3 regions of the Enterobacter sp. ECC-219 genome follow, and region 3 is predicted to be linked to each of the others. Evidence: predicted binding sites of a transcription regulator. Region 3 holds the regulator's gene; each other region holds the start of a gene.
What was found. The regulator PurR, encoded in region 3, represses purine synthesis genes. The targets are predictions, from matches to a motif close to CANGCAAACGTTTGCNTG.

Region 1 (4,224 bases), 2.0 Mb from region 3:
CCGTTCAGCTGGCCCTCGATCAGCACGTTGGTGGCCGGTACGCCGTTCAGGGTCAGCGAGCCCGCGCTCATCTGGATCTGCGCGTTATTCCCCAGCACGTTGCCGGCTTCCGGCTGCCATGGGCTGACGCCGCCCGTGACCTTTTGCGCGCTCAGGTCCCATTCAGTATTCGGGCTGTTAAAGGCCATGTTGTTCAGCTGCAGACGATCGGCCTGGAAGGGCAGCGGTGCTGTTTGAGGCGAGAGATTCAGCGTACCGTCGAACAGGGTGATGGTGCCCATGTGCAGCGGATCGGTGATCTGACGGCTGCTCAGGCCAATATCGACTTTTTTGGCAACTAATGTGGCAGGTTTACCATCCCGCCCAAAGGTGACGTTTTCCAGAATGATGTGGGAAGGCGACGAAAAGCGGTGATTCATTTTATCGAAACTGAGTTCGTAGTCGGTATTCACCGTAATCCAGCTGCTGACCTGAGCCGCGCCCCAGCGGGTCTGGAGCAAAATATAGAACGCCAGCAGCACAATAAGCAGGGCTACCAGAAGATAGACGAGTAGCTTTCCAATAAATTTCATGGTCTTCCATCCCGCAAAACGAACATAAGGGAGTTATGCACGATTTATACGCAATGCTCAAGGCGGGAATGGTGTAATTAGATGTCACGGCAGGCATTGACTGCCTGCCGTGAGGGAGATCAGTTCTTCTCAGGCGGGAAAACGAGGTTCAGCACGATAGCGGTGATACCGCCCGCGGCAATGCCGGAAGAGAGCAGGTTTTTCACCCAGTCCGGGGCAAACTGCAGGATCAGCGGCTGCTGGGAAACGCCCAGGCCAACGGCCAGCGACAGCGCGATAATCATGATCGCGCGGCGGTTCAGCGGCTCGCGGGAGACGATACGCACGCCGGAGGCCGCGATAGTCCCGAACATCACTAGCGTTGCGCCGCCGAGCACCGGCTCAGGAATGTGCTGCACAAAGCCGCTCACCGCCGGGAACAGGCCGAGGACGATTAGCATGAGCGCCACCACAAAACCAACGTAGCGGCTGGCCACGCCGGTCAGCTGGATCACGCCGTTGTTCTGGCCGAAGCAGGAGTTCGGGAAGGTGTTGAATACCGCAGAGACAAACGAGTTCAGGCCGTTCGCCAGCACGCCGCCTTTCAGACGCTTCATGTACAGCGGGCCGGACACCGGCTGCTCGGAGACGTCGGAGGTGGCGGTGATATCGCCGATGGTCTCCAGAGAGGTGATCATAAAGACCAGCATCAGCGGCAGGAGCAGGCCCCAGTCAATGCCCAGTCCGTAGTACAGCGGCGTGGGTACGGTGATCAGCGCGCTGTTGGTCGGCGCGGTGTTTTCCGGCAGCATGCCCAGCGCCCACGCCAGCAAATAGCCCGCCGCCATGGCGATCACCAGCGAGGCGACGCGCAGGTAAGGGTTACGCTGACGGTTAAGCAGAATAATGATTGCCAGCACTACGCCCGCCAGCAACAGGTTTTTCGGCGCGCCGAAGGTGTGATCGCTCATTGCGGAATAGCCGCCGCCGATGGAGGTGAGGCCCACCTGGATCAGCGACAGGCCGATAATCATCACCACCACGCCGGAGACCAGCGGGGTAATGACGCGGCGAGCCAGATGCAGCACGCGGGAGATGACCATCTCCGTGCAGCTGGCCAGCATCAGGGTGCCGAACAGCGCCGCCATCATGGTTGGGACATCCGCACCGCCGGTTTTCAGCGCCGTACCGCCCATGATCAACGGTGCCACGAAGTTAAAGCTGGTGCCCTGAATCGACAATAATCCAGAGCCCACCGGACCCCACGCTTTAATTTGAATAATGGAGGCCACGCCGGAAGCGAACAGAGACATACTGATGATGTGCTGCGTATCCTGCGCCGGTAAGCCAAGTGCCTGGCAGATCAGCAGCGCCGGAGTGATCACGGCAACAAACATCGCCAGAAGATGCTGGCAGGCGGCGAAAAGCGTCTGTGGAAGCGGCGGGCGGTCTTCAAGGCGGTAAATCAGTTCGCTATTATGCTTCTGCGCAATCGGTTGCGCATCAGGCGACTCTATGGTGTTAACGGACATCGGCGGCAATCCCACGGTGGAAAAGCGGGCATTTTATCTGACCACCTGGTAAAAGCAAACGATTGCCAGCAAAAAAAGGGAAGAAAATCTGCTGCTGTGAGCAGGTTTTCTACAACGCATCGGGAAAAAAAATTACACTTTTTGCGCCGGGGGCTCATGAAGAGCGCAAACTGGCCCAGGATAACGCCGCGTGTGTATGGAACACGCGCAAAACAGGAGCCTTTTATGATTCATCTCGATACGTTGTCGACACTTGTTGCCGCAACGCTGGTCTTATTGCTTGGCCGTAAGCTGGTACATAGCGTTTCCTTTCTGAAAAAGTACACTATCCCTGAACCCGTCGCCGGCGGTCTGCTGGTGGCGCTGGCCCTGCTGATACTGAAAAAAAGCATGGGCTGGGAAATTGATTTTGATATGTCCCTGAAAGACCCGCTGATGCTGGCCTTCTTTGCCACCATCGGCCTGAACGCCAACCTGGCGAGCCTGCGCTCGGGCGGTAAGGTGCTCGGCGTATTCCTGATTGTGGTGGTGGGGCTGCTGCTGATGCAAAACGCCATTGGCATCGGCATGGCGACGCTGCTGGGGCTGGATCCGCTGATGGGTCTGCTGGCGGGGTCGATTACCCTTTCGGGCGGCCACGGCACTGGCGCCGCGTGGAGCAAGCTGTTCATCGAACGCTACGGGTTTGAAAACGCAACGGAAGTGGCGATGGCCTGTGCGACCTTTGGCCTGGTGCTGGGTGGCCTGATTGGTGGCCCGGTGGCGCGTTATCTGGTGAAGCACTCCACCACGCCGAACGGCAGACCTGACGATGAAATGGTGCCGACCGCATTCGAAAAGCCGGACGTTGGACGCAGCATCACCTCACTGGTGATGATTGAAACTATCGCGATGATTGCCATCTGCCTGACCGTGGGCAAAGTGGTTGCGCAATGGCTGGCGGGTACCGCGTTTGAGCTGCCGACCTTTGTCTGCGTGCTGTTTATCGGGGTGATCCTGAGCAACGGTCTGGCGCTGATGGGCTTCTACCGCGTGTTTGAACGGGCGGTATCGGTGCTCGGCAACGTCTGCCTGTCGCTGTTCCTGGCGATGGCGCTGATGAGCCTCAAGCTGTGGGAACTGGCCTCGCTGGCGCTGCCGATGGTGGCGATTCTGGCGGTGCAGGCGCTGTTTATGGCGCTGTACGCCATGTTCGTGACCTGGCGCATGATGGGCAAAAACTACGATGCGGCGGTGCTGGCGGCGGGTCACTGCGGGTTTGGTCTGGGAGCCACTCCAACGGCTATCGCCAACATGCAGGCGATCACCGAACGGTTCGGGCCATCGCATATGGCGTTTCTGGTGGTCCCGATGGTTGGCGCATTCTTCATTGATATCGTCAACGCGCTGGTGATCAAGCTGTACCTGATGCTGCCGATGTTTGCCTGAGATCAGGCGTTGGAATAGCGTTCGGTTTCCGGCATCCAGCGTTCAATTAACGCTGCCGCCTGTTCGGGGTAGCGTTCATGAATATGGCGAGCCAAGCGCTGAACTTCGGGGATCATGGCCTGATCGCGCAGTAAATCCGCCACTTTGAATTCTGCGTTCCCCGTCTGGCGCGTGCCCAACAGTTCACCCGGGCCGCGGATCTCCAGGTCTTTTTGCGCAATTACAAAACCGTCGTTGCTGTCGCGCAGCACCTGCAACCGCATCTGGGCTGTTTTTGAGAGCGGGGCTTTGTAGAGCAGTACGCAGTGGGACGCTACCGCGCCACGGCCAACGCGCCCGCGCAGCTGGTGGAGCTGAGCAAGGCCCAGACGCTCCGGGTTTTCGATGATCATCAGGCTGGAGTTGGGTACGTCAACGCCCACTTCAATGACCGTCGTCGCAACCAGCAAATGCAGATCTCCCTGTTTGAAGGACTGCATCACCGCCTGCTTCTCGGCAGGCTTCATGCGGCCGTGAACCAGGCCAACGTTCAGCTCGGGCAGTGCCAGCTTGAGTTCTTCCCACGTCGCTTCGGCGGCCTGCGCTTCCAGCAGTTCAGACTCTTCAATCAGGGTACAGACCCAGTAGGCCTGACGCCCTTCGTGGGTGCAGGCGTTGCGCACGCGGTCAATGATATCGCTGCGGCGCGTGTCAGGAATGGCGACCGTCGTGAC
Region 2 (4,224 bases), 1.7 Mb from region 3:
CAGAAAGGCAGAAAAATACCGTAGCTAAAAAAGTAGGTGAAGTAGCTGAGCGCCAGCCAGCGCGTGGAATGCAAGACCATGAATCCCTCCCGAAATGGAGGCCATAGTCTGGCGAGAATATAAAAATTAAGCAAGTAGATAGCCTGCTATAAATTAACGAAAAATTAACATATTGAGCAGTCGTCTGGCTTATGGCAGTGAATGAAAATGTGTATTACGTTTAAATTACTCCACTTGCAGAGGTATTTCTGCCATGAACTCACTACGTTATCTCGACTTTGGTCAGTCGCGTCATCTGCTGCTGTTGATTGGGCGTATCGCACTTGTCGTACTGTTTATTATCTTTGGTTACCCGAAACTGACAGGATTTAGCGGCACCGTACAGTATATGACCTCGCTGGGTACGCCGATGCCCATGCTGGCGGCCATTATTGCGGTGGTGATGGAAGTGCCTGCCGCCATTCTGATCGTGCTGGGCTTTTTCACCCGCCCTCTCGCGGTTCTCTTTGTCTTCTATACGCTGGGCACGGCGATCATCGGTCACCACTACTGGGATATGACCGGTGATGCGGTTGTGCCGAATATGATTAATTTCTACAAGAACGTCAGTATTGCTGGCGCCTTTATTTTGCTGGCGATAGTCGGGCCTGGGGCCATTTCCCTGGATCGGCGTTAAACCAAAAAAAAGGCCGCAAGCGCGGCCTTTTTTATTTCTGCAAAGCAGAGGAATTATGCGTATACCGGGAAGCGTGCACAGATATCCAGAACTTTACCTTTAACGCGCTCGATAACCGCTTCGTCATTGATGTTGTCCAGAACGTCACACATCCAGCCAGCCAGTTCTTTCACTTCCGCTTCTTTAAAGCCGCGGCGAGTGACGGCCGGAGAACCGATACGGATACCCGAGGTCACGAACGGGCTCTTCGGATCGTTTGGCACGCTGTTTTTGTTCACGGTGATGTTGGCGCGGCCCAGAGCGGCGTCAGCTTCTTTACCGGTCAGGTTTTTATCAACCAGATCCAGCAGGAACAGGTGGTTTTCAGTCCCGCCGGAAACCACTTTGTAGCCACGGTTCAGGAAAACTTCCACCATCGCTTTAGCGTTCTTAGCAACCTGCTGCTGGTAAACCTTGAACTCTGGCTCCATCGCTTCTTTCAGCGCTACCGCTTTTGCCGCGATAACGTGCATCAGCGGGCCGCCCTGCGCGCTTGGGAACACGGCGGAGTTCAATTTTTTGTACAGCTCTTCGTCACCGCCTTTCGCCAGGATAAGGCCACCGCGTGGACCTGCCAGGGTTTTGTGGGTGGTGGTAGTCACAACGTGAGCGTGTGGAACCGGGTTCGGGTAAACGCCTGCGGCAATCAGGCCCGCAACGTGCGCCATGTCAACGAACAGGTACGCGCCGATGCTGTCTGCGATTTCACGCATTTTTGCCCAGTCAACGATACCGGAGTAAGCGGAGAAGCCGCCGATGATCATCTTCGGCTTGTGCTCTTTAGCCTGCTTCGCCATGTCTTCGTAGTCAATTTTACCGGACTCATCAATACCGTAAGGGATGATGTTGTACAGTTTGCCGGAGAAGTTAACCGGGGAGCCGTGAGTCAGGTGGCCGCCCTGCGCCAGATTCATTCCTAAAACGGTATCGCCCGGCTGCAGCAGTGCGGTGTAAACCGCGAAGTTAGCCTGGGAGCCGGAGTGCGGCTGGACGTTTGCGTAGTCAGCGCCAAAGAGTGCTTTCGCACGGTCGATAGCCAGCTGCTCTACGATATCAACGTACTCGCAACCGCCGTAGTAGCGCTTGCCCGGATAACCTTCAGCGTATTTGTTGGTCAGCTGAGAGCCCTGCGCCTGCATCACGCGCGGGCTGGTGTAGTTTTCGGAGGCGATCAGTTCGATGTGCTCTTCCTGACGTACTTTTTCCTGCTCCATAGCCTGCCACAGTTCGGCATCATAATCGGCAATGTTCATTTCACGCTTTAACATCCGCATCTCCTGACTCAGCTAACAAGTAAATTTTGGCCTGAAAAGGCAGTCCTGTTGGACGACGGGCAACAGTATAACTGAATAGTTCTGTGATAACAGGTCTTGACAAACGATTTTACGCAAACGTTTTCCTTCACGCCACGCAAGGGTTTGAGGAATAAAGATCTCGCTATTTCCAGCAGATTTCTTTTCAGGTTTGTGATGCATATTTTTCATCTTGCAAAGAACCATTTACAAAGCATGGGTATTTTTTATAAGATGCATTTAAAATACATCATTAAAGTGACATCAGAAGGAAGCTGCCATGCTCGACGCTCAAACCATCGCTACCGTTAAAGCCACCATTCCCCTGCTGGTGGAAACCGGCCCTAAACTTACCGCCCATTTCTACGATCGCATGTTTACGCACAACCCGGAGCTCAAAGAGATTTTCAACATGAGCAACCAGCGTAACGGCGATCAGCGTGAAGCGCTTTTCAACGCCATCGCGGCCTACGCCAGCAATATCGAAAACCTGGCGGCGTTGCTGCCCGCGGTGGAAAAAATCGCGCAGAAACACACCAGCTTCCAGATCCAACCCGAGCAGTACAACATCGTCGGCGGCCACCTGCTGGCGACGCTGGACGAAATGTTCAGCCCGGGCCAGGAGGTGCTGGACGCGTGGGGTAAAGCCTATGGCGTACTGGCAAACGTATTTATCAACCGTGAAGCGCAGATCTACAGCGAAAACGCCAGCAAGAACGGCGGCTGGGAAGGCACTCGCGCCTTCCGCATCGTCGAGAAAACGCCGCGCAGCGCATTAATCACCAGCTTTGAATTTGAGCCGGTGGACGGACAGCCGGTGGCCGATTACCAGCCGGGCCAGTATCTGGGCGTATGGCTGAAGCCTGAAGGCTTCCCGCACCAGGAGATCCGCCAGTACTCTCTGACCCGCAAGCCAAACGGCAAAGGCTACCGCATTGCGGTGAAGCGCGAGGACGGCGGTCAGGTTTCCAGCTGGCTGCACAACGAAGCCAACGTGGGCGACGTGGTTCATCTGGCCGCGCCGGCGGGCGATTTCTTTATGGCCGTCGAAGCCAATACCCCGGTCACGCTGATCTCTGCGGGTGTCGGCCAAACGCCTATGCTGGCGATGCTCGATACCCTGGCGAAAGCAAACCACGGTGCGCAGGTCAACTGGTTCCATGCTGCGGAAAACGGCGACGTGCACGCCTTTGCGGATGAAGTGAATGCGCTGGGGGCGTCCCTGCCGCGTTTCACCGCAAATACCTGGTATCGCCTGCCGACGGAAGCAGACCGCGCAGCCGCACGGTTTGACAGCGAAGGTCTGATGAACTTAAGCCAGATGGAAGGGGCGTTTAGCGCGCCGGAGATGCAGTTCTACGTCTGTGGGCCGGTGGCGTTTATGCAGTATGCCGCGAAGCAGCTGGTTGAGCTGGGCGTAAATAAAGACCACATTCATTACGAATGTTTCGGGCCGCATAAGGTGCTGTAATGAAAAAGCCCCTCGTTCGAGGGGCTTTTTTTCGTCGGGTGGCGGCTTCACCTTACCCGGCCTGGCAAATCTTTTTTTAAATCGCCGCGTCGTCTTCTTCACCGGTACGGATTCGGATCACGCGCGCCACGTCAAAGACAAAGATTTTCCCGTCGCCAATTTTGCCCGTCTGCGCCGTGCGGATAATGGTATCCACGCAGGTATCGACGATATCGTCGCTGACCACGATTTCAATTTTCACTTTCGGCAGAAAGTCGACCATGTACTCTGCGCCACGATAAAGCTCGGTGTGGCCCTTCTGACGACCAAAACCTTTCACTTCCGTCACGGTCATCCCGGTGATGCCGACTTCCGCCAGCGCTTCACGTACATCATCCAGTTTGAAAGGTTTAATAATCGCATCAATCTTTTTCATGGTGGGTCCTTAAACTCTTGCCTGTAAGCTGCTTCGTAATCGGTTGCTCACAGTACCATACGGCACTACTCTTTAAAATCGTTTGCTTCCAGCTCGTGGCGTGAGAGCAGCTTATAGAACTCTGTACGGTTGCGTCCGGCCATCCGCGCCGCGTGGGTCACGTTGCCTTTGGTTATCTGCAGCAGCTTGCGCAGATAGTTCAGTTCGAACTGATTCCGCGCTTCGGCAAACGTCGGCAAGGCCGTGTTTTCCCCTTCCAGCGCCTGCTCCACCAGCGCGTCGCTGATAACCGGTGAGGAGGTCAGCGCCACGCACTGCTCAATCACATTCA
Region 3 (4,224 bases):
GTATACGTTGGCGCTGAGTGTAGGGAGTGCAAAGCCGCTTGTGAAACGCTAATATTTGGCGGGTGCATTCAAATTTTTTGCAGGCAGAAAATGTGGTCAGATTATTCTCTTGAAGTGGTCGATGCTGTCGCGCGTAACGGCAGCTTTAGCGGGGCGGCGCAGGAGCTACATCGCGTCCCTTCGGCTATCAGCTATACCGTACGTCAGCTTGAGGAGTGGCTGGCGGTACCGCTGTTTGAACGGCGGCATCGTGATGTGGAATTAACGCCTGCAGGGGCGTGGTTTTTGAAGGAAGGGCGTTCTGTTATCAAAAAAATGCAGATCACCCGCGAGCAGTGCCAGCAGATCGCGAACGGCTGGCGGGGACACCTTTCCATTGCGGTGGATAACATCGTTAAGCCCGAGCGCACCCGGCAGATGATTGTCGATTTCTACCGTCATTTTTCTGACGTCGAACTGTGGGTTTCGCAGGAGGTGTTCAACGGCGTCTGGGATGCGCTGGCGGACGGCAGGGCAGAGATGGCCATTGGGGCCACGCAGGCGATCCCGGTCGGGGGGCGTTACGCCTTTCGCGATATGGGTATGCTGAGCTGGAAATGCGTGGTGGCAAGCGATCATCCGCTGGCGAAGATGGGAGGGCCGCTGAGCGATGATACGCTGCGCGGCTGGCCGTCGCTGGTGCTGGAGGATACCTCCCGCTCGCTGCCCAAGCGTATCACCTGGCTTTTGGACAACCAGCGGCGGGTGGTGGCCCCTGACTGGGAATCGTCGGCGACGTGCCTCAGCGCCGGGCTCTGCGTCGCGATGGTACCCGTTCATTTTGCGCGACCGCGAATCGACACCGGTGAGTGGGTTGAGCTGGCCCTGGAGAATCCGTTCCCGGATGCGGCCTGCTGCCTCACCTGGCAACAAAATGATGTTTCGCCGGCGATGGCCTGGCTTCTGGATTATCTGGGGGACAGCGAAACGCTTAACCGGGAGTGGCTGAGGGAGCCAGCCTGACTGGCTCCGCAATGAGATTAACGACGGTAGTCGCGGAACGGGCCATCCGCAACGGAACGGCGTTCGATAAGGCGAGGGTGAACTTCAATGGACTGCGACTCTTCACGTTTGTTGACGATCCTGTCCAGCAGCATATTGAAGGCGGTTTCACCCAGCGAATCTTTCGGCTGGTGAATGGTGGTCAACGCTGGCGTGAAGAAGCGCGCGTTGCGCACGTTGTCATACCCGATCACGGAGATGTCCTGCGGGACGCGCAGACCCAGCTCATCGGCCGCACAGAGGGCGCCCATCGCCATGATGTCCCCCCCGCAGAAGACGGCGGTCGGGCGGTGCGGCTGGGAGACGATCTGCTGCATCGCGCGGTAGCCTGATTCCGGCTCAAAGTCGCCCTGCACGATCCAATTTTCCGGCACGGTAATCAGCGCTTCTTCCATCGCTTTCATAAAGCCGGCCAGACGGCCCGCGCCGGTGTTGCGCTCCAGCGGACCCGGGATCACGCCAATCTCGCGATGGCCGCGCTCAATCAGATAACGGCCGGCCATATAGCCGCCCTCAAAGGCGTTATCGATAACCGAATCGGTGAAATCCGCGCGCGCTTCGCCCCAGTCCATCACCACCATCGGAATATGGCGATACTCTTCCAGCATCGACAGCACGGATTCCGGGTACTCGGAACACATTACCAGCAGGCCATCCACGCGCTTTTGCGCCATCATCGACAGGTAGGCGCGCTGTTTTTCAATGCTGTTCCATGCGTTGCCGAGAATCAGGGTATAGCCTTTCTGGAAGCAGTTTTTCTCCACCGCTTCAATGATCTCGGCAAAATAGGCCGCTTCACTGCTGGTCGCCAGTAATCCAATGGACTTGGTGTGATTGACCTTGAGGCTGCGCGCAACCGCGCTTGGCGAATAGTGCAGCTCTTTGATCGCTGCCCAGACCGCGTTGCGCGTCTCTTCCGCCACGAAGCGGGTTTTGTTAATTACATGTGATACGGTTGTAGTGGAAACGTTTGCGCGTTTTGCTACGTCTTTAATTGTTGCCATTAAATGTCACTCCAGACCATATCCTAAGCTCCTGAAAAACTTGAAGGTAAACGTTTGCCTTCTCTCACCCTTATCACGCAATTTTGGATTGCGGCACGCCAGGAAAACGACACGGGACGTCAGGAGGGGGTCAATGGCCGGTACGCTAATAAATTTAGCGTGGAATTTTGGCCTATCTTGATGAAAAGGGGAAGAGGTAAAGTGGTTATCAGTATAAATCCAGGAAGATTTTTGACGGAATCTGTGCAAAAATGAGCAAGCTCACTTTTCGTGGGGGGATTAAAAGGAGAAAAATTGATGAGTTCCGATCTGAAGTTTTCGCTGTTCACCACCGTTGTTGTGCTGGCTCTGATTGTCGCGGCCGGTCTGACGGCTGCGCTGCACTGATTTACGCGGAGGGAGAGCCTTCTCCCTCCCCATCGCCGCGATTGTTACTTCTCTGGCAAAAATCTTTTGCCATTTTGTTAACTTCTCATTTTTTGTGATTGATGTCATGCTTTCCGCTTCTTTGTTCTGTGTCACCACATGACACGGCATCCGGAGTTGACGCATGAAAATCAATTTTCCCCTGCTGGCCCTGGCGATTGGCGCTTTTGGGATTGGCACCACTGAATTCTCCCCGATGGGGTTACTGCCTGTTATTGCCCGGGGCGTAGACGTCTCGATCCCTGCGGCAGGCATGTTAATCAGCGCCTACGCCATCGGCGTGATGGTGGGGGCGCCGCTGATGACGCTTCTGCTTTCTCACCGGGCGCGCCGCAATGCGCTGATTTTCCTGATGGCGATTTTCACTCTGGGCAACGTGCTTTCGGCCATTTCGCCGGACTACACCACCCTGATGCTGTCGCGCATTCTGACCAGCCTGAACCACGGCGCGTTCTTTGGGCTGGGCTCGGTCGTGGCCGCAAGCGTAGTGCCAAAACACAAGCAGGCAAGCGCTGTAGCGACCATGTTTATGGGGCTGACGATTGCCAACATTGGCGGGGTGCCGGCGGCAACCTGGCTGGGGGAAGCGATCGGCTGGCGTATGTCCTTCCTGGCGACGGCCGGGCTGGGCGTGGTCGCAATGGTGGCGTTGTTCTTCTCTCTGCCGAAAGGAAGAGCAGGAGAACGTCCGGAAGTGCGTAAAGAGCTGGCGGTGCTGATGCGCCCGCAGGTGCTCTCCGCGCTGCTCACCACGGTGCTGGGGGCAGGGGCGATGTTTACCCTCTACACCTATATTTCACCGGTGCTGCACGATATCACCCACGCAACGCCTCTTTTCGTTACCGCGATGCTGGTGCTGATTGGCGTCGGCTTCTCGATCGGCAACTATCTCGGCGGGAAATTTGCTGACCGTTCCGTGAGCGGGACGCTGAAAGGCTTCTTAACCCTGCTGATTGTCATTATGGTTGCTATCCCGTGGCTGGCGCGTAATGAGTTCGGAGCGGCGATTGCGATGGTCGTCTGGGGGGCCGCAACCTTTGCCGTGGTGCCGCCGCTGCAGATGCGCGTGATGCGTGTCGCCCATGAGGCGCCGGGCCTCTCGTCTTCCGTGAATATCGGGGCGTTCAATCTCGGCAATGCGCTGGGCGCAGCTGCCGGAGGTGCCGTGATTTCAGGTGGTCTGGGGTACAGTTTTGTGCCGGTGATGGGGGCCATTATTGCAGCGCTCGGCCTGCTGCTGGTAATGATGTCCGGCCGTAAACAGCCTGAAGCCGTTTGCACGGCGGAATAAGCAAAAACGCAGAAGGGCGAACCCTTCTGCGTGTCTTTTACGCGGCGAAATTCTTCGCGACAAATTCCCAGTTAACCAGCGCCCAGAAGTGTTCCAGGTAGTTCGGGCGCGCGTTGCGGTAATCAATGTAGTAAGCGTGTTCCCACACGTCCACGGTCATCAGCGGCGTAGCGCTGGTGGTCAGCGGGGTGCCCGCGTTAGACGTGGACACGATAGCCAGTTTGCCATCCGCCTCTTTTACCAGCCACGTCCAGCCAGAACCGAAGTTCTTGATGGCTGCATCGGTAAACTTCGTCTTAAACTCGGCGAAGCTGCCAAAAGCGGCGTTAATCGCGGCCGCCAGCTCACCGGCAGGTTCGCCACCGGCATTGGGTGCCAGGCAGTGCCAGTAGAAGGTGTGGTTCCACACCTGAGCCGCGTTGTTAAAAACGCCACCCTCCGAGCTGCGAACGATCTCTTCCA

Region 1: V1603_RS03505 (NCS2 family protein) is a predicted target of PurR. The motif match lies at 2,135-2,152, and genes of this name have one in related genera.
Region 2: glyA (serine hydroxymethyltransferase) is a predicted target of PurR. The motif match lies at 2,100-2,117, and genes of this name have one in related genera.

The regions. Positions count from the first base shown of each region.
Region 1 covers NZ_CP143680.1:757,538-761,761, forward strand. The annotation lists gene V1603_RS03500 (AsmA family protein) at 1-572, opposite strand, end outside; gene V1603_RS03505 (NCS2 family protein) at 692-2,083, opposite strand; gene gltS (sodium/glutamate symporter) at 2,309-3,511, shown strand; gene recG (ATP-dependent DNA helicase RecG) at 3,514-4,224, opposite strand, start outside.
Region 2 covers NZ_CP143680.1:4,444,011-4,448,234, forward strand. The annotation lists gene V1603_RS21120 (3-phenylpropionate MFS transporter) at 1-80, opposite strand, end outside; gene V1603_RS21125 (DoxX family protein) at 254-676, shown strand; gene glyA (serine hydroxymethyltransferase) at 730-1,983, opposite strand; gene hmpA (NO-inducible flavohemoprotein) at 2,288-3,478, shown strand; gene glnB (nitrogen regulatory protein P-II) at 3,555-3,893, opposite strand; gene glrR (two-component system response regulator GlrR) at 3,959-4,224, opposite strand, start outside.
Region 3 covers NZ_CP143680.1:2,772,240-2,776,463, forward strand. The annotation lists gene punR (DNA-binding transcriptional activator PunR) at 91-1,002, shown strand; gene purR (HTH-type transcriptional repressor PurR) at 1,020-2,045, opposite strand; gene V1603_RS13185 (YnhF family membrane protein) at 2,343-2,432, shown strand; gene V1603_RS13190 (MFS transporter) at 2,596-3,762, shown strand; gene sodB (superoxide dismutase [Fe]) at 3,800-4,224, opposite strand, start outside.